DNA from 2 places in the Pseudarthrobacter raffinosi genome. Region 2 is predicted to be linked to the other one. Evidence: predicted binding sites of a transcription regulator. Region 2 holds the regulator's gene; the other holds the start of a gene.
What was found. The regulator LexA, encoded in region 2, represses DNA repair genes until DNA is damaged. The targets are predictions, from matches to a motif close to TCGAACANNTGTTCGA.

Region 1 (9,910 bases), on a different contig from region 2:
GGAACTCACCCGCGAGCAGGAGACTTGGCTCGCAGACCTTGCTGCGGAGCTCAAAGCACCATTCCCCGTTGAAATTTTTGGGCTCACACAGATCGAGGAACTGCTGCTCGAATCGCCCAACATCCGCGAGTACTACCTCGGCGACGGTATGGAAAAAGTACGAGAGATCCTGAACCAGATGAACAGCCTCACCGGGCTGCACAACCTCACGACAGATCCGACAAGGATCGAACCTGGTGATGCCGCGAGTACATTGGCAGACCTTCATAAGCACATCAACGCGGCGGACCCACACTTCAGCTACGACTACCAAGTAACGACAGACCTGCCCGACATGAATCCCCGGAACGGCCTCGTCGCCAGCGTGATCGCACGAACGAGCCCTGAGGCGCCACACGTCACCTGGCATGTCTCCACCAAGTACGACACCGCCCTGGAAGACCGTCCCATTCCGGGCAGCTACAACGTGTATCCCGAGCGAATGACTCGCGAGCAGCGCGAGGCGTGGGAACGATGGCGGGACTACGGCACGCCCCTCACCCTCGAAGGCGACGTCGTCGACAAACTCACTATCGACCTCCCCGGGGGACTCGGCGGTGACCTGCCCGCTGGTGATGCAGTGCTGCGAATCGGCCCGGCTTTCGGCGAGTTCGACGACGAACCAACAGGGCGGTCCCTCTGGAGCATCGAAGACACCGACGGAACAGTATTGGCCGAGCGGCTCTTCTCCCTGCGGCGGACAGGACGCGGAATCACAGGTGGCCAACATTCCCAAGGCGCCGATGCCGAAGGATATATCGGCGTTGATTTGTACATGATGCCCAAAACCCCGGCTGGGGGGTCGATGACGGTGAAGCTCGAGGTGCGTGGGGACCGCTGGGTGGGTGAACCTGTGCAACGCGTCCTGCCGGCGCTGCGGTTCTGCGCGGCATGGGGGAACAACAACCTGCTACGCCCAAAGGACGAATTTGGTCTCCGAGCCGCCGAGCAAACCATCGAGCTCACAGGTGACCCGCCGGTTCCACCCGGTGTGGTTGCAGCTGTCGAGGACTTAGCCCGCATCAGCACTGCGGCCAAGCGACCTATCGCGCTGCCTGAGCAAATGCAGGCTTTGGCAGATCAGAAGGGCGTAGGTCTGTGTATCATCGCGGACGCGGTCGCCGGGCTGGAGCCTGAGGTCGGCATCGGCGAGCTCGTTGTCTGGCACGAAGACAACCCCGCAGCGCTCGACGATCTGATGGCACGCGCCGAAGCCGGGAAGCTCGTCGTTCCCTGGACGATCCCTTTTCCGTTGCTCGGCGACGATTACGCATTCGCGTTCAGCCTTGAGATCACCGGTGACATCGAACTCGTGCCTGTCGAACCGAGCAGCGTCCATGAGCAGGCTCGGAAGGCCGTTCGCCTTATTCCTGCCGCGACGATTCGCGGACGTCTGCGTTGGGATCCTCAAGCCTAGGCGTGCGACATCCTCGCTCGCATCCACGCGATCGCGCTTCCAGTGGGATGTTGTTCACAGTTGAAGTGTCCGCGATTTCAACCGATGAGGGTGTTCCTGCATCTGTAGTAGCTGCACAAAAGAGGGGCGACCAATCGGTCGCTCCTCTTCTCGCCGTTGGCTTTTCGGTCTCGCCTAGCCGCGGCCGAAACCCCGCTCCTTCTCGCGTTCTGGTTCTGGTGTTTCCTGGCGGCGGAGGGATCCCTCTACGGTTCTTGCCTGACGAGTTCGAGGACATGGGCATAATTTTGTTGGAGGCTCGGAATCGGGGTGGCCAGGCGCTGTAGCGCGACCCGGACCACGTCGACGGCAGTTTTCCTGGTGATGCGAACCAGAGGGTACCCTACACTTCGGTGCGAGCAACAGGCGTCAGCCAGTCCGGGCAGAGCCACTATCAGTTTGTCGCCGAGCTTGATGCGAAAGCGCAAGAGTGGCATCTAATCGACGACCAGGGACGGAGGTCGTCGGCAGTGGGCACTTGGCTCTTACAGGATCGGGAGGCTTCGCTGAAAGTTGTATTTCCGCGCGGCATGCCGATGGGAGACTAGAACAGCCTTTGCATTCATGTTGAATGTTTCCCCTCCTCCGCCAACCACTGGAATCAGAGCGTGGTCTCTTCAGCCGTGCCAATGAATGCTCATACCCTACTGCTATCGACTGCTATCGGTTCAGGTCATCCGGGTTGGTGCGAACCGCTTATGGGCAAGTCGATGGGTCAGCGGTTGACAGTGTGCAGTAAATAAAACCATCCCATTTGGGTTCGTATACGGACCCGCCGGGCATTGCCGTGGTGGACGGGAGGCCTGAAACCGCCTTGGCCATGCCAGTGCGATAGGTGGCCGAAGCCCGGCAGGCATGCCCTCACACGGACGCCTAGTCAGTCCTCGAAGTTAGCGAGGTGCTCGCGCAAACCGGGGTAGCTGCTGTTCTCTGCCAGTACCTTTTCGAAGTCCTTCCGGGCCAGGGACCGCTTGCCTTCCTCTTCTCGCCCTCCGGAACACGTTCGCGGTCACGCAGCGCACGGACCGACGGGTCATTGCGATGGATGCGCCACTGCGCTTGGGTGTCCGTCAACCCGGTGATCTCGGCGATGCGCGCCCAGGTGATGCCCAGATCCCTCGCCGTCTCGATCTCGGAGAGTGTGAGTTCTTCTGCCGCGGTAAGGGCCTCGCGCGCTTCGCGCTCCCCTGCCGCGGCCGCCCGAAGTCGAGTCTCGGCCAGTCGGACGAGTTTGGCGTCATCGTTCGGTGTCGTCGTCATGTGTGCAGTTTTTCACAGATTCAACTCGTATACCGCATGTGCCGAAATGGCACCTCTGTTTCTATGTTCCCCAACGGACTTTGTGCACCCTTACTGGTAGTCATCAATCACTACCGCTATGGTCAATGGCGAAACCCCGCGGCTTTCCCCCAATGCCGCGGGGTTTCCTGCACCAGCGGTCCCGCTGCGCTACTCGTCCCCTTCGGCCGCCAGGCTCAAGACGCTTTCGGGTGTGGTCCGGCCAAAACGCTCATCGAGAGTCCTCTGAAATCGCGCGCGCCCGTACGAGATTCCGTTCGTCCCGCTCATCCCTGGCCAGCTCATTCGGGGTCTTGTGTCCGTGACAGCGGCAGGGGCACCGCTTACGGGCCTCACGGTCAAGGCGGGCAATGGCCTTTTCCATCCAGCCCGGTTCCAAAAGTGGATCTGTGTCTTCGTGGGCAAGGTCGATAACCCACTGGGGTGTCGGCAGGCGCTCAAGCCTGCGGTCCGTGACGAGGCGCAACCGGGCCGCGGCCCGCTGCACTTCCCGGTCCCCGCTGGTGTCCCTGGCAAGGTCGGAGGCGGACATCGTGCGCGGGTTCCTGCGGCCGCACCCGCAGACATCATGCAGGAGAACTGCCGCCTCGGGTCCCCCGGAGGCGTGTTGCGCTTCGTGCCAGCCTTCCATGTCTCGATTCTAGGCCTGCAGGGCTACGATCCGGGACCGGCGGCTCGGGCTCTATTGCCTCTGGGACCACCCGTTCGATGGTCTTCACGGCATGGTCTCTCCGGGCTGCAGCTGCCGCAGCGGATGGCTCAGTGCAGCGGCGGCTGGACCGGCCACTGGAGGCGAACTCTTCACAGCTACGGCACATTGGGCTCAGCAGCTTCCGCCACGCAGCCGGCCGGGGCCAGGGCCCACACTTCTTTGGGTCCGCCCTGGATGAGCTCACGCCTTGGCCTACAGGAACACAGGGCCGCAGCAATGCCGACGGGATTGTCAGCGCTGCATATGACCCAGACGTTGAAGAGCCGGTATTCGTAGTCGATCTCAATGTTGATGCGGGCTTCCCTGAGGGTCTCGGGGGCGCCGCGGAAATGGCCTTCGCACCAGGCGGCAGCCTTCCCGTCGGTCTCAACCGGAGACCAAAGGTTAGGTCATATTTCTGTGGTCTGGGAGTCATAGTGAACCCCGCATTAACTGGTTTCCATGCCCCTTGCAACATTTCCGATGCAGTATACGAACTAGACGGCAATACGTGTTAGGCTTTATTCAACGTAGGAACAAGCGAAGGAAGCAACATGACAGCCCAGGCCATCATCATCGCCGGATACCACCGGCCGGACCTTGCAGCGAAGCTGGAGGTCCTCCGCTCCCAGTTTGGCTACTCGGAATCCCGCGCTGTGAACCTCTTTGGCAAGACGATGACCTTGGCAGTCATCCGTGGCGGAGAGCTCCTGATTGCAGAAGGCCGGCTCGAACGCTCCGTCGGCTCCTACGCAAAGTTCTTCCCCAAGGGCCATCGGACCGCCGACGACACCTGGGACACCCGAGGCATCATCGGCCACGCCACCGTCTACGGCCGCACTCCCGACATGTCCCGGAACGCCCAGGCCGAGTTCGCGGCAATCACCGCTGAAAGTGTCCACTTCTATTTGGCAACCCGCGAACAGTCCGCCCAGGAAGACACAGCACGCTAGGCAGCAGACGCCTTCGCTCGGGTTTGCCGCTCCGTTCAGACCGAGCAGGCAGAACGCCAGGCAGCAGACGCAAAGATCCTCGCCCTGCTGGACTCCCCGAAAGCCACGCACAGCCTCGCCGCCTAAGCGACACCCGCACTCGCCTCCACCGCATAGACCTCAGTAACACCGGACCAACCAGAAACGAGAAGGCCATGACCACCCAGAACACCCACGAAGAAAAGTCAGCACACAGCCCAGAAATCACAGTGCGGTCCGGCGGTGGCTACCACGCCTGGTGGCCCCTCACGAGCGGCGGCGACTTCACGGCAGCTTCCGCTGAGTCGCAGACCCCAGAAGCCTGACCGACACCCGCACTCGCCTCCACCGCATAGACCTCAGTAACACCGGACCAACCAGAAACGAGAAGGCCATGACCACCCAAGACACCAACGAGAACGCCGCCGGAACCGACGTCGCCGTCTGGCTTGAAAGCTCGGTCGGTTTCTACGACGACTACCGCTTCTCCGCCGTTGAGAGTGCGGACGCAATCCGTACAGCTGCTCTCGAATCAGTCATCCGCAGCGCATACCGGGCACCCACTCGGAGCCCCCGCCGCTGCACCAACCAGAACACCTGAGTTTCGGAGGCGACACCCGCGACGGGCCCGGCCGCATAGACAGCCAGTACCACCCGAAAGAAGTACCCACCGAAAAGAGCCAGCAATGACCGTCCTGAACTTCCCCGCCGCAGTCCCCGCCCCCACTTCCGACGAACAGGAAGCTGGACTGGCCACGACCCTGCTGGCCCTGGCCGATCCCGGGGTTGGTGCCCGTATCGCGGCATCAAGCATCACGGAACTCCTGCGCGAGGCCTACGGCGTGTACTGGACGGACGGTCTCCCCCAGACCGGCACCACGGAGGCAGCGGTCAACTTCGCCGGCGCCCTGCCGAATCTCCCCGACGCCAGGATCGATTACTGGCTGGGCCTGGCCCGGTATGCCGTCCAGGTGGAGATGAAGCACTGGGCAGACGAGGGATACGCCCATCACGCAGATCACGCCCATGAGGTCCTCGTTGACCTGAACGACTACCTCGATGACGACGACGAACAGCTCGAGGCCAGCAAGGACAACAGGGACCGCTGGGCCGAGCTGGCCGAGATCACCACCCACTACGCCATCGCCGAGGGAACAGCGTTCTCCCAGGCCGCCTGACCACTAACCCACTGAAGAGATGAGAGCCAGTCATGACCAGGATTCCAGACCCGCTGCACGCTGCATACGACAAGATGCCTGAGGCCGAGAAGAAGAAGCACATCGAGCAGCACGAAGGCATCGCCGAATCCTGCGAGGAGATCTTCGAGATGTGCTCCGGATACCAGGTCCAGCTCTTTCCCGAATCCGTCCGGGGCACGGAGAAGCTGTACACGGTCCGCATCGGCTGCATCAAATTCAGCTTCGCCGTCGACCGTGCCTACTCCATCGGGAACCAGATGCGCATCATGGAGCTTGGCCTCGGCGAGCTCCAGCGACGCTATGAGGAATGGAAGAAGGGGCACGACCAGCGGCAGCTTGAGCGGGAGCTGCGCAAGATTCTCGATTTGCACGGCGTCACCGAGGCAAGGAACGTATGACCATGACAAACTCCCCCGCACCGGACCTGATCCCCATGGCGGCCGCCGCCATCGCTCTGGGCTCCACCCCTGCATCCGCCACCGTCACCCTCTCCCAGGGCCGCTTCCCGGTGCCAGTGCAGAAGCAGGGCCGTTACAACATGGTGGCCCGCGCCGATGTCGAGGCCGAAATGAAGCGCCGGCCGCACCTGACCCAGGCTCAGCTCGCAGCCGTGGTCAAGGCTCACAAGGGTGCGGAGTCCGGGGTTCCAATGTCCCCTGCTGCGCCCAAGGACCCGGCGGTGGCCCTGCTGGCCGGCAGCCGCTGGGTGACCACCGCCGAGGTGGCCAAACTTCTGGGCATCGCACCGGAGGTGGTCAACACCCGGTACACCGCCGGCAAGCTGCCGTTCGAGCTTGAGCTGGACCCGAAATCCAAGCACGGAGGCCGCCGAGCCGCATCCCTGGATGTTGCCGCCTATCTGGCCTCGCAGGAGCCCACCTGGCCGACTGCCGAGGTGTTCGCCGCCGAGCCTTCCCTAGGCCTGACAGAGGTCAAGAGTGCCGTCGGCGACCAGAGCGCCTGCGGCGCAAATGATCCCGTTACGCTGGTCTTCCTGGCCTCCAGAGCGACCATCACGCCAGCCGACTACGCGCTCATGCTCGGCATCGCCCAGGACACCCTGAAACGGCGCATCCAGCGGGGGCAAGTTGAGACGGTCGGAGACCCGACGTTCACTGGGACCACGCGGAAAACCAAACGGATCAGCTCGGCATATGCGCTGGCCGAGCTGCAAAAGGCCCATCCCGCCGAGTAACGACCGCCCCGGCCCCCAAAATAGTTTGCGTGCCCCCTGGTCTGGTCCTTTTGCCCCCTCTAGAGTAGACAGCGATACGTATTTAATGACATAATCATTAGACCAAGCAAGGAACACTGAGAAGAAGGCGAAACGATGACCTGCACCATGACAGCCACAGATACTACCGTGAACGCAGCAACCGACCAGGCCAACCGAAAAGCAGTCGCCGCTATCGCCGCAGCAAACCTCAAAGCCCGCGCCGGCCGCTCCGGGGCCCTTGCCCACACCAGCACTTCCCAGATCGCCGAGACCCTGGTGGACCTCGATGACAACATCTTCGCCGCCTCCGCTACCCTCTGGAGCATGGATGAGGATGAGCGGATGGAAGCCCTCGGCCTGGATCAGGATGACCCGAAGTCCTACCTCGCCGCCAAGTACGGAATGGCCTCGTAAGCCTCCCGGGCACCACCCAGACCATTCCCCGAACGTTCGGGGGTGTCACCAGACCGAGTGATCAGAACCCGCCGGCTCAGCCCGGCACCACGGAAGGCAACCCCCATGAACCAGCGCAACACCATCGCCGAGATCGCCACCGCCGCCCTGTACTCCGTCCGCACCGCCGAGCAGTGGGACGCACTCTTCACCGCCGCTGCGATGGATGACAACACCACCGAGGATGGCCTCGGCGAGGCCACCGAGGCGTACAACGATGCGATCTTCACCGAGGCATCCCCGGTGATCGTGGCAGCCCTGACCGCGGCCGGAGTCACCTGCGACCAGGACGGCAACCCCGGAGACGGCGTCGCGGCAGCAGGCAGTGTCGGCAGCGGCCACGCCCGCGGACACGTGGTGGTCGTTGACCCGGCCGGCTCGGTTCGAAGCCCGGAGGAAATCCTGGAACAGTGGACCTCCCTGGCCGACGCCGACCTGGTCGCCCAGGACGACTAAGCCCCACCTCGCAGAACCGCCCCGCCGGCTGGTCTGCTGGCGGGCGGCTCTGTCTTTGCCTGGGCACAGGCCCGAAAGGTTTCCTCGCTCCCTCTGCCGGACGGACCCCGCCGGCTCCGCGGTCCCCTTGACTGCCGCAGGTCGTATTCGTAGCGCTACCGCCACGAATACGACCTGGGAGGAGACTGTACTCCGGCCACGCATGCGCATCCGGTGTCCCTTATGTCATGGCTCCGGCCTACAATAAGACATGTGTTCGATCCTCTTTTTGGGCAGCCGAACACGCGTTCTATCTGAGGAGAAGTCATGGTTGTCACGGTGATAAGTGCGCTCTCCCCCAGCCTGGATCTGAACTCACTGGGTATCCCGATGGCTCCAGTCTCGGTGGCCGCAGGATTCCCGAGCCCGGCCCAGGACTACTTCACCGGCCGCATCGACCTCAACAAACACCTGATCCACGACATCACCTCCACCTTCCTCGTCCGGGTCAGCGGCCACAGCATGGATGGCGCCGGCATCTCCGACGGGGACGAGCTCGTCGTTGACCGGTCGCTCACACCAGTGGATGGGAACGTGGTGGTGGCCATCATCGACGGCGAGCTCACCATCAAGCGGCTCCGGCTCGAGCGCGGACGCGTCAGGCTGGCAGCGGAGAACCCCGACTACCCGGACATCATCGTCCCGGAGCTATCGGAAGTATCCGTGTGGGGTGTCGTCACCCGATGCCTGCACCATGTCTAGCGGCACCGATGCGGCACATGTCGCAGATCGCCCACGTGGACGTGAACTGCTTCTACGCCTCCGCAGAGCGGGCGTTCAACCCTTCCCTGGAGGGCAAGCCGGTGATCGTGCTGTCCAACAACGACGGCTGTGCGGTCACACGCTCCCCCGAGGCCAAAGCGCTGGGCGAGCCATGGTTTAACTCGCACCCCGGGCCAAGGAATGGGGCTTGGTCGCACTGTCTAGCAACTACGAGCTCTGGGACGTCAGCGCCCGGATTCGGGTCTGTACACCGTGGCGTACATGAAGTTGTCCCCCGCAGCGAGGTTCGGGCTGTCAGCGGTCTCACCAGAAGCCGCCGCTCGTTCCTTAACCAGCGTGAGTGCGTAGTCAATGAGCGTTTGCCGTATCGCCGCCAAGGGCACCGGCATCCATAGGCAGAACTCTGCGAGCTGATGGGTAAACCTCGTGTACTCCCGCCCGTCAACGTCGATCCGCAAATCGAGCCGCGCCGCGGATTGCTCCGGCACTAACGTGATTACAGCACCCTCGTGCACGAGCTCTGCCGCAAATGCGCTCATGTCGATTAGCCTGATTAGTCGTAGTTCACCTTCAAGTAGCCGCCACCGTCGGTCACCGGCGACCGGATAACTCGACGGGGCCATAAACCGGTAGCTGGCGGTGTTGATCAGCTCCGAGTAGAACACAACTGTCGGGCTCGTCGACTCTATGAAGTCGAGCACTAGCGTCATGACTTGTTCCGGCGTCGCCTGCGCCGTAGCAGCCACAAGGATGTCATTCTGCCCAAGCGAATACACCGCGGCGCCAGAGCTCGATTCCTCGCAACGTTCGAGCAGGTCAGTGACCGCAGCCCAATCGGGAGACGGCAACGACATCGTAACCGCCTGCCGCAGCGAGTCGCCTTCATCCAGAGTGCTGGTGGTCAGATACGTCTCAACCTGTTCACCACGCTGACGTTGCCGCGCCAACCGCCCGGTCGTGGCCTCTCGCAGCGGGGCTGGCCGGTTTTTGCACTCCAACACCACCACACCGGTGGCGCTCCAGCCGACGATGTCGCCCACACCAATAAGTGTCGTCAAATCGGCAATGATTGGAATGAAACCAAGGCTGTGGAGCCTGCTCGCCTGCTCAAAAACGAAATCAAAGTCGGCTCCTTGCGCTAACAGCGATGCTGGTTTGCCGGGATGGCGCGAAAGCGACCGGATCGTGTGTTCGTCCAACAATTCATGCACCAGGCCGTCCGCGATCACGCGCAACAAATGCCGGTGTCTTTTCGCTTCCCCCATGTCGGTCGCGACCTTCGCACCTTCGGCGTCGATGATCGCGTCAGCCAAGCGCCGCTGCCACTGCACGACATCACCCTCGGAAGGGAGCGCCGCCAACTCGAGC
Region 2 (9,910 bases):
TGCCACATGTTCGGAGGCGGCCGACAGGACAGGGGCGCACAACAGGCCCGGAAGGATCGAGACGAAGGCCAGCGTCCAGGTGTCCTGGGCGAAGCCCATCGGGATAGTCAGGGCCGCCATCCCCAGCAGCAGGAGGATCGGCGAAACTGGACGGTGCATGGCCCCGTAGACCAGTCCGCCGGCCACCGATGCGGCGCACCAAAAGAGGAACACAATGCCGAGTTCGCCCTGGTGCCCGCCTGTTTCCAGGGCAGCAACAATGCCAACGTCCGTGCCGCTGAGCACCATGCCGGTTCCAGCCGCCACGGCGAATACGGCCGCTACAGTGGCCGTGAGCCAGGCGAAGTTGTGGGCCACCTTGCCGCGCAGCCCCGCCGACCCTCTGCGGATGCGTTCTGCCCCGGCCGGGACGAGGTCTGCCGCTGCTTCCTGGAGGTGTGCTGGTGCGGCGGAAACCACAGCCACTTCCGCGGCGTGGCGCTGGTCTGCCTGGCACTCCTCAGTCTGCGTGGCACTTCGGGTGGGCGGGTTGAACCACATCAGGAACAATCCGGCCAGTGACGTGGAAACGCCCACCACGGTGAGTCCCAGAGCGGTGAAGCCGCTGGTGGCCACAACGGCTCCGGCGGCAGGCCCGATCATAAACACCATCTCCGTGGCGATCGAGTCCAGCGCAAAAGCGGTCCGCCGCTGATCGCCGTCCGCGAGGACGCCCAGGGACTGGCGGATCACACTGAAGATCGGCAACGTCAGCAGGCCGCCGACGAACACCAGCGGAAGCAGCCACTGGTAGGACACGTGCGGCACCATGGACCAGATGAGGGCCTCTGACACCACTGACGGAATCAGCGCCCGGCGCAGGCCAACAGTGTCCACGCGCCTGCCGCGCCATGGTGCGCCAACGGCAATGCCGATGGTCATAACAGCCGCTGCGGCGCCGGCTGCTGCGTACCCCTGGTCCAGGGTCAGGACGATATGCAGGGTCAGCAGCAGGCCTGCCGCGGAGTGGGGGATGCGGGCGATCATGCCGACCAGCAGCAGCCGCCGGATGGGCCGGTGGGCCAGCAGCTCCCGGTAAAGAGCGAAGTTCACGGAAAATCCTTTGGGTCTGCCCGCGGCAGCCCGGGATCTCCGCGCCAACCGTCAGCTATTGTGCCGCGCGCCGCAACTTGATTTCGATCGAGTCAACACGCTCTCCAAACAATACATTCCGGGACCATGCCTGCTGGAGGCCGGACACCAGGTCCTGTACTGCCAAAGCGTCCAACCCATCCTCAAGGTGGAGCAGCACCTGAAGTTCCGGCCCGGCACCGCCCCCGGTGAGCGTGGCACCGGTACCGGTGAGGACGGCGACGCCGGAACCCGGGAGGAGGGCAAGCTTGCGCACCGCAGGGAAGGCGGCCGTTGCCTCAGCCATCTCGGCTGCCAACGCCGCGTCTGTGTAGGAAGGGATCCACTCCCGTTGTTGGGCCAGCGCCCAGACGGCGGGCCGCCGGACCACGAACGTGACCTCCGAGCCCGGATCGAGCACCAGCAGCTCGGCCCCCTCGGCCACGGCTGAGAGGGCAGCCCTGGCGGCGTATACCGCCACCGGCCGGGCTTCGGGGTGCCAGGCAGCCAAGGCATTCGCCGAGCTGAACGCCGGCATGGCCGTCCGGCCGTCGGCGGCCTTCAGGGTGACCAGCGCCATGTCCGCCTGTTTGTCCGACGTCAGGCCGTCGACGCCGGCCGCTTCCTCGCCGAGCTGGGCGATGATCGGGATAAAGACTCGGGCGGTGGCCAGCGAGGCCACCACAGCCGCTTCGTCGCCGTTGCCGTCAACCAGAGCCGCGACGGCGGCGAGGTAGCCTGCGTCGGCCGTGCCGTCGTCGTCCTCGAAGTTATGGATCCTGCCTTCGTCCCCGGCGAGGCTCCGGCCTTCCCACGGCCGGCCGGCCGAGTCAGTACGGCCGCCCGCGCCCGCCAAAGCCGCCGCAATGTGTCCGGGCAGATGGCGCGGCGGCGGCGATTCCGCTGCCGGATCGGCGTTGTGCGTGCTGTCCACGGAACCGCCTAGCGGCGGCCGGCGACGTCGAGGGCTTCGGGGAGCGTGAAGGCACCGGCGTACAGCGCCTTGCCCACGATCGCGCCTTCCACGCCCAGCGGCACCAGGGAGCGCAGCACTTTCAAGTCGTCCAGGCTGGAGATGCCGCCGGAGGCGACCACCGGTTTGCCGGTCTTCTCCACCATCTGGCGCAGGAGTTCAACGTTGGGACCCTGCAGTGTGCCGTCTTTCGTAACGTCAGTGACAACGTACCGGGAGCACCCGGCTTCTTCGAGCCGGCCCAGGACCTCCCAGAGGTCGCCGCCTTCTTTGGTCCAGCCGCGGCCTGCCAGCGTGGTTCCGCGGACGTCGAGGCCGACGGCGATCCTGTCGCCAAAGCGGTCGATGGCACTGCGGGTCCACTCGGGGTTTTCCAGCGCCGCTGTGCCGAGGTTGACGCGGGCAACGCCGAGGGCCAGCGCCGCTTCGAGGGATTCGTCGTCCCTGAGTCCGCCGGACAGCTCCACCTTGATGTCAAGCCGGCCCACCAATTCACGGAGCAGCCCGGCGTTCGAGCCCCGGCCGAACGCGGCGTCGAGGTCCACCAGGTGTACCCATTCGGCGCCCTGCTCCTGCCAGTTGAGGGCTGCCTCCAGCGGTGTGCCGTAGTTCGTCTCGCTGCCGGCTTCGCCTTGGACCAGCCGCACGGCCTGTCCGTTTACGACGTCGACGGCGGGCAGCAGTTCAAGAACCGGCAGATCGGTTGCGGTGGTCATCTCAAATCCTTTTGGGTGTTGGGTTGCTCGTGGAAGCGGAACTGGGGGTTGCGTGGGCTAGGTTCCAGGAAGCGTCAGCAGGTACGCGGCCAGCAGCGCCATGCCGGCCAGGACGTAGAAGCCCACCTGGGTCCAGAGCGGTTTGTGCTGCTGCCTGAAGGACAGTGCGCCGCCCACCAATAGGCCGGCCAGGCCCATCAGGACAATCGACCACATCTAGGCGGCGTCCGTGGCAGCTGGCTTGCGAAGGCCGTCCACCCAGTTGCGCAGCAGCCGTGCACCTGCGTCGCCGGATTTTTCCGGGTGGAACTGGGTAGCGCAGAGCGGTCCGTTCTCCACTGCGGCAATAAAGCGCGCGCCATGCTCTGACCAGGTCACCAGGGGCGCAGTCATCCGCGGCTGGATCACGTCGAAGTTCCAGTCCTGGACACCATAGGAGTGAACGAAGTAGAAGCGCTGGTCCGCGACGCCGGCGAAGAGTTTGGATCCTTCCGGAACGTCAACCGTGTTCCAGCCCATGTGTGGCACCACCTCAGCGGGAAGGAGTTCCACCTTGCCCGGCCACTCCCCCATGCCTTCAGCTTCTGTCCCGTGCTCCACCCCGGCCTCGAACAGAACCTGCAGGCCCACGCAGATTGCCAGGACCGGCCTGCCCCCGGCCACGCGCCGGCCGATCAGCCGGATGCCGTCCACGGCCTTGAGCTCGCGCATTACAGTCTCGAACGCGCCGACGCCGGGTACCACCAGGCCGTCGGCATTAAGCACGTCCTCCGGCTTGGAGCTGAGGATGACCTCGGCTCCTGCCCGCTCCAGGGCGCGCACGGCGGACCGGACGTTTCCCGAACCGTAATCCAGGACAGTGACCGTCGGCTTGCCTTCGGGCGACACAGGCTTCTTGCCGGTTGCCGGATCGATGACGGCGCCGTCCCGGAGAATTCGGCCGCTCACAGGGCACCCTTGGTGGAGGGGATTCCCTCCACGCGGGGATCGGGCTCTACCGCAGCACGCAGGGCGCGGGCGAAGGCCTTGAACTGCGCTTCCACAATGTGGTGCGGGTCGCGGCCCGCGATGACGTTCATGTGGAGGCAGATGCCGGCATGAAGCGTGATGGCCTCAAAGACGTGGCGGGTCAATGACCCCGTGAAGTGGCCGCCGATCAAGTGGTACTCCTGCCCGGCAGGCTCTCCGCCGTGCACCAGGTAGGGGCGGCCGGAGACGTCGACGACGGCGTGCGCCAGGGCTTCGTCGAGGGGCACGGTGGCCTCGCCGAACCTGCGGATCCCGGCCTTGTTTCCCAAGGCAGTGCGCAGAACTTCACCGAACGTGATGGCGACGTCCTCCACCGTGTGGTGGACGTCAATGTGGGTGTCGCCGGTGGCTTTGACCGTCATGTCAATGAGCGAGTGCTTGCAGAGCGCCGTCAGCATGTGGTCGTAGAACGGGACAGACGTGTCGATGTCCGAAACGCCTGTGCCGTCGAGGTTAATCTCCACGAGCACTGACGATTCACTGGTGGCACGCTCCATGCGTGCGGTCCGGGGCGCGGCAGCGTTCGATCCGGTGAAGCTCATGGTCATATGTCCTTTAGGCGAAGTCAGTGGTGCGAAAGCGAAGGAGATGTGCCGGCGCGCGGCGGCGCCGATACTTCAAGTTTAGGCGGGCAGCCCGGCCTGGCTGGCCAGGATGCGTTCCAGCGACGTCAGGAAGGCTGTGGTCTCCGTCTCAGTTCCCGCCGTGACACGCAGGTGGCCGGGGATGCCGACGTCGCGGATCAGCACGCCGTCATCCAGCAGCCGCTGCCAGACGTCATGCGGGCTGTCGAGGCCGCCGAAGAAGACATAGTTTGAATCGGAGGCGGCAGGTTTGAGTCCCAGTCGGGTCAGTTCCGAGACGATGCGGTCGCGCTGCTCCTTGATGTCCTCGACGTCGGCCATCAGCGCAGTGCGGTGCTTCAGGGCGGCGAGGGCTGTTGCCTGGGTGATGGCCGAAAGGTGGTACGGCAGCCGGACCAGGCGTAGTGCGTCCGTGACTTCAGGAGCGGCGGCCATGTAGCCCAGGCGGGCGCCCGCGAGGGCGAACGCCTTGCTCATGGTGCGGGACACGATGAGTCGCTCCCGGCCGGGCAGCAACGTAAGGGCGCTGGGCGTTCCGTCGTGGGCGAACTCGTGGTACGCCTCGTCAACGATCACGATGGTCTGGCTGGCCTCGCCGGCCGCGTACACGGCCTCCACCACGTCCAGGCCCAGGCCCGTACCGGTCGGGTTGTTCGGCGAGCAGAGGAAAACGATGTTGGGCTGAAGCTCTTTGACCTGCAACGCGGCCGATTCGGCGCTGAGCCCGTAATCGTCGGCCCGCTGCCCGACGATGTACCCGGTGTCCGTGCCGCTGGCCAGGAGCGGATACATGGAGTACGTGGGCGGGAATCCCAGGGCCGTCCGCCCGGGTCCGCCGAAAGCCTGGAGAATCTGCTGGAGGACCTCGTTGGACCCGTTGGCCGCCCAGATGTTGGTGGCATCAAGACCGTGGCCGAGATATTCGGCCAGCGCTTCCCGGAGTTCGGTGAACTCACGGTCCGGGTAGCGGTTGAGGCCCGCCGCGGCTTCCGTCACGGCCACGCTGATCGCGGCCCGGACGTCCGCCGGGACGCCATGGGTGTTTTCGTTGACGTTCAGCAGGATAGGTACATCCAACTGCGGGGCACCGTACGGGGTCAGTCCGCGGAGGTTGGTCCGGAGGGGAAGTCTGTTCAGACGCTCTAGCTGGTCATTCACCTGAACAGTTTAGGTCCGAAGCAGACGGCCGGAAAATGTGACGGCCTGCGGCGGCACACGCCCGAGCCCGCAGGCTCTTTACCTGGTGGGGACGAAGAGTTGCTGTCCGGGGACAACGCCGCCGGCGGAAAGGTTGTTCAACTGGGCAATATCCGCGATGACATCACGGGGATCACGCTCGGGCGCAACGGTACTGGCGATGGCCCAGAGTGACTGGCCGGCCTGCACCGTGACCGAGACTGTTGGCGTTAGCGACAGGTCGGCGGCAAAATCGGCGGCCTTTGCCGGGGCGTTGAGGAAACCTGCCAGGGAAAGCAGGATTGCGGCAAGAATCACCAGCGGGATGCCGATGAGGACAATCCGGCCCCTGCGGGTCAGGCGCAGCGGCGGCAACGGTTCCCTGCGCTGCCTTGGCGCCGAACCCGACGTCGAAACGGGTGCGGACCACTGCCGCGAGGTGAGGTCCTGCACGGAAATGAACTGCGGACGCGAGTCCTGCGAAGCAGATAAAGCTGACATGAAATGAGCCCTCCTGGACCATACTGTGCTGCCCGGCGCGCCCTCCGCGTCCACTTGCCGGTACCGGCCTGAGCCGTCCATAGATTCGAATATTCGAATCCGCAAGCAACGAGTAGAACACATGTTCGAACTTTGCTTCTTCATTTTTAGCACTTATCAACGAATATTGTCGAGACTCGCTAGAACAAATGTTTGAAAAAGCCCTGTGGCTGGCCTACGTTTGGATGAAAGAACAACCACCTCTGTAGTTCATCAGCAGGGTCTGACAATCAACTCCGACACCAGCCCCGGGGCGTTCCAGGCACCAGCGGCCGGAGCGGAGCCGGGCAACCGAAAGGCATTGGCGAACATGGCAGCACCAGCCGCCGAGGGCAAGGCGACACCGCAGCGCCGCCAACCCCCACGGACTCCCAAGGGGCTCACCGCCCGCCAAAAGAAGATCCTTGAAACCATCCAGCGCTCGGTGAATGACAACGGCTATCCGCCGTCGATGCGTGAAATCGGTGACACCGTGGGCCTGGCGAGTTTGTCGAGCGTGACCCACCAGCTCTCGCAACTGGAGAAGCTGGGATACCTTCGCCGGGACCCCAAGCGTCCGCGCGCCATGGAAGTCCTGATGCCGTTGACGCTTGACGGCGGGTCCCCTAAGGCGAACGGGACAACCAAGCCCTCAGTCCTGCACGGCATCGGCGGGACGGTCACCGAACTTCCCTCTGCCATGGACACCGCGATGGTGCCGTTGGTGGGCCGGATCGCGGCCGGCGGGCCCATCTTTGCTGACCAGGTGGTGGAAGATGTGATGCCCCTGCCCCGGCAGCTCGTGGGCCAGGGTGAGCTCTTTATGCTGCGCGTGGCCGGCGACTCCATGGTGGATGCTGCCATCTGCGACGGCGACTGGGTAGTGGTCCGACGGCAGGCAGACGCCTCCAACGGCGATATTGTCGCGGCCCTGCTGGACGACGAAGCCACCGTCAAGACCTTCCGCCAGCGCGATGGCCACACGTGGCTGTTGCCGCAGAACACCCAGTACGAGCCCATCCTGGGCGATCACGCCACAATCATGGGCAAGGTCGTCTCGGTCCTGCGGTCGCTATAGGACCTGCGCGCAGTCAGGCGCCCTTTCCGGCCAGCCTTTCCAGGGCGGCGAACGCGGTCTTGCGGTCCGTGGTGGGCCAGAACGGCGGCAGAGCGGCGCGGAGGAATCCGGCGTAGCGCTCGGTGGCCAGCCGGGAATCAAGCACCGCCACCACACCTTTATCTCTGGTGGAACGGATCAGCCTTCCCGCGCCCTGGGCCAGGCGGATGGCCGCGTGGGTCGCCGATACCGCCATAAAGCCGTTTCCGCCGGCCTGCGCAACGGCGCGGGACCGTGCGGTCATCAGCGGGTCATCCGGCCGCGGGAACGGGATGCGGTCGATCACCACCAGCCTGCATGATCCACCCGGAACATCAACGCCTTGCCACAGGGACATGGTGCCGAACAGGCAGGTATCGGGCTCGTCCGCGAACTGCTTCACCAGGGCCGTCATGGTGGAGTCGCCCTGGCAGAGAATGCTGAGGCCAAGCCGGGGACGCATCGCTTCAGCGGCCTCCTCGGCGGCTCGGCGCGACGAAAACAGACACAGGGCGCCGCCGCCGGACGCGCGGATCAGCGCCTCAAGTTCATCGAGGGCCTCCGGCGACGCCCCGCGGCCCGGCTTGGGGAGGTGCCCTGCGACGTAGAGGATCCCTTGTTTGGGATAGTCGAAGGGCGATCCGACATCGATCCCGCTCCAGCTGGGCGCGCCCTCCCCCACCAGTCCCAAGCCGCCGGCGGTCGGTTCAAAGGCTGAGCCGATGGCCAGGGTTGCCGAGGTCAGCACAACCGTGTGGCCGGCGAACAGCCCTTCGCGGAGCTTGCCGGCAACGCTAAGCGGCGCGATGTTGACCAGGACCGGCGCAGAGTCGTCGGGCTGCGCATAGCCCTGTTGCGGATCGAAGGAACTTGCGCGGGAAAACCACACAACCTCGCGGTTTTCACGGGCCACGATCAGCCGCTCGCACAGCTCGAGGATCAGCATCAGGCGTGAGCGCGCGAGCTGCCGCCCGCCGTCGGCCGTTTGGCTGCCGTCCCCCTTGGAATCGGACAGCGCGGCGCGGCAGGCCTCACGCAATTGGTCCACACAATCCAGCTGTTCGTCGTTGAGGCCATTCGGGAGCAGCCCGTTGGGCACGCCGGCCAAGGCGAGTTCCAGGTTGGCGGCAGCTGCGTTGAGGGCATCCACAGTGATGGCCGTGTGTTTCCGAGCGCCCGACGCCGCAGCGTGGACCATTGCCACGGAGAGTTGCCCCGATACCGCACCGGTGACCCGGTCCTGCAGTTCGTGGGCCTCGTCCACCACCACAACGTCGTATTCGGGAAGCACTGCCAGGCCTTCAAAGGCGCTGACAGCGAGCATGGCATGGTTGGTGACCACAACGTCGGCCTCGGCGGCGTCGTGGCGAGCCAGTTCGCTGAAGCATTCGGCTGCCATGGGGCATTTTTGGGCCCCCAGGCATTCCATGGACGTCACCGAAACTTGCCGCCAGGCCCGGTCAGTAACGCCGGGCAGGAGTTCGTCACGGTCGCCCGTGGTGGTCTTCTCCGCCCACTCGCGCAGGCGCACCACTTCCTTGCCCAGCTGGGACGAGGGCCCGCCCAATGCGGCGGCGAAATGCGGGACGCTGGTGTCTTCGCCGAGGGAGAACAGCTGGCCCTCGGCGGGTTCCTCGGAGGGGAACCCGCCTTCGAGCTTGTGCTGGCAGACATAGTTGGAGCGACCCTTGACCAGGGCCACCTTGACCGGGCGGTCCAGGGCAGGGGTGATGGTCTTCAGCAGCCGGGGAAGGTCGCGGCCCACAATCTGGGTCTGCAGCGCAAGCGTGGCCGTTGACACCAAGGTGGGTTTGTTGCTCACCAGCGAGTGCGCAATGAGCGGAATGAGGTAGGCCAGCGACTTTCCGGTCCCCGTTCCGGCCTGAACCAAGAGGTGGTCGCCGGTTTCGATGGCCTTGGCCACCTGCCTGGCCATCTCGTGCTGCCCACTGCGGCTTTGACCGCCCATGCCGGCCACGGCGCGGTCGAGCAATTCGATCACGAACTGCTCGCCGGCCGTACCTTTGACTTCCCCTGCCGCAACCTCAGTCATGGTTGATGAAGGGTTCCAGTTCAGCCGCAAGGCCCTCACGCACCATCACCAAAACACGGGTACCGTGCTCGCCGTGATCCAGGCTCAGGATCTCGGCATCGGTCTCGTGCAGTTTGCTGATCAGGTCACCGCGGTCGTAGGGAATAAGGAGCTCCAGCTTCACGCCGGGCCGCGGAATCCCCTCACTGATGGCATGCAGCAGTTCGGGGATCCCCTGGCCTGTGCGTGCCGAGACCACTATGTGGCGCGGCTCGCGCTGCTTGAGGCGCTCCACCACAAAAGGATCCGCGGCATCGGCCTTGTTCAGGACAATGATTTCGGGCACCTTGCGGGCATCCACTTCGCTGAAGACCTTGCGGACAGCGGCAATCTGGCCCTCGGGGTCCGGGTGGGACACGTCCACCACGTGCAGGATCAGATCCGCGTCAGCCACTTCCTCCAACGTGGAGCGGAAGGCCTCCACCAGCTGGGTGGGCAGTGAACGGACAAAACCCACGGTGTCCGCCAGGGTGTAGCCGAGGCCATCGGAGGTCTCTGCCTTTCGCACGGTGGGATCCAGGGTGGCGAAGAGTGCGTTCTCCACCAGCACGCCGGCGTCGGTCAGCCTGTTCAGCAGCGATGACTTCCCGGCGTTGGTGTACCCGGCAATCGCAA

Region 1: a site for LexA is predicted at 8,057-8,072, ahead of NG697_RS12600 (LexA family protein). Genes of this name have one in related genera too.

The regions. Positions count from the first base shown of each region.
Region 1 covers NZ_JAMXBG010000011.1:82,582-92,491, forward strand. Annotated here, with positions in the region: gene NG697_RS12545 (hypothetical protein) at 1-1,456, shown strand, start outside; gene NG697_RS12550 (hypothetical protein) at 2,369-2,755, opposite strand; gene NG697_RS12555 (hypothetical protein) at 3,006-3,425, opposite strand; gene NG697_RS12560 (hypothetical protein) at 4,040-4,438, shown strand; gene NG697_RS12565 (hypothetical protein) at 4,633-4,782, shown strand; gene NG697_RS12570 (hypothetical protein) at 4,851-5,057, shown strand; gene NG697_RS12575 (hypothetical protein) at 5,143-5,634, shown strand; gene NG697_RS12580 (hypothetical protein) at 5,667-6,053, shown strand; gene NG697_RS12585 (hypothetical protein) at 6,056-6,850, shown strand; gene NG697_RS12590 (hypothetical protein) at 7,019-7,285, shown strand; gene NG697_RS12595 (hypothetical protein) at 7,391-7,780, shown strand; gene NG697_RS12600 (LexA family protein) at 8,150-8,521, shown strand; partial or broken gene NG697_RS12605 (Y-family DNA polymerase) at 8,530-8,780, shown strand; gene NG697_RS12610 (hypothetical protein) at 8,767-9,910, opposite strand, start outside.
Region 2 covers NZ_JAMXBG010000003.1:39,673-49,582, forward strand. Annotated here, with positions in the region: gene NG697_RS03775 (MFS transporter) at 1-1,092, opposite strand, end outside; gene NG697_RS03780 (SseB family protein) at 1,148-2,044, opposite strand; gene priA (bifunctional 1-(5-phosphoribosyl)-5-((5-phosphoribosylamino)methylideneamino)imidazole-4-carboxamide isomerase/phosphoribosylanthranilate isomerase PriA) at 2,053-2,799, opposite strand; gene NG697_RS03790 (CG2302 family histidine operon protein) at 2,857-3,015, opposite strand; gene hisH (imidazole glycerol phosphate synthase subunit HisH) at 3,016-3,747, opposite strand; gene hisB (imidazoleglycerol-phosphate dehydratase HisB) at 3,744-4,370, opposite strand; gene NG697_RS03805 (histidinol-phosphate transaminase) at 4,452-5,570, opposite strand; gene NG697_RS03810 (LysM peptidoglycan-binding domain-containing protein) at 5,649-6,089, opposite strand; gene lexA (transcriptional repressor LexA) at 6,439-7,185, shown strand; gene NG697_RS03820 (ATP-dependent DNA helicase) at 7,199-9,256, opposite strand; gene hflX (GTPase HflX) at 9,249-9,910, opposite strand, start outside.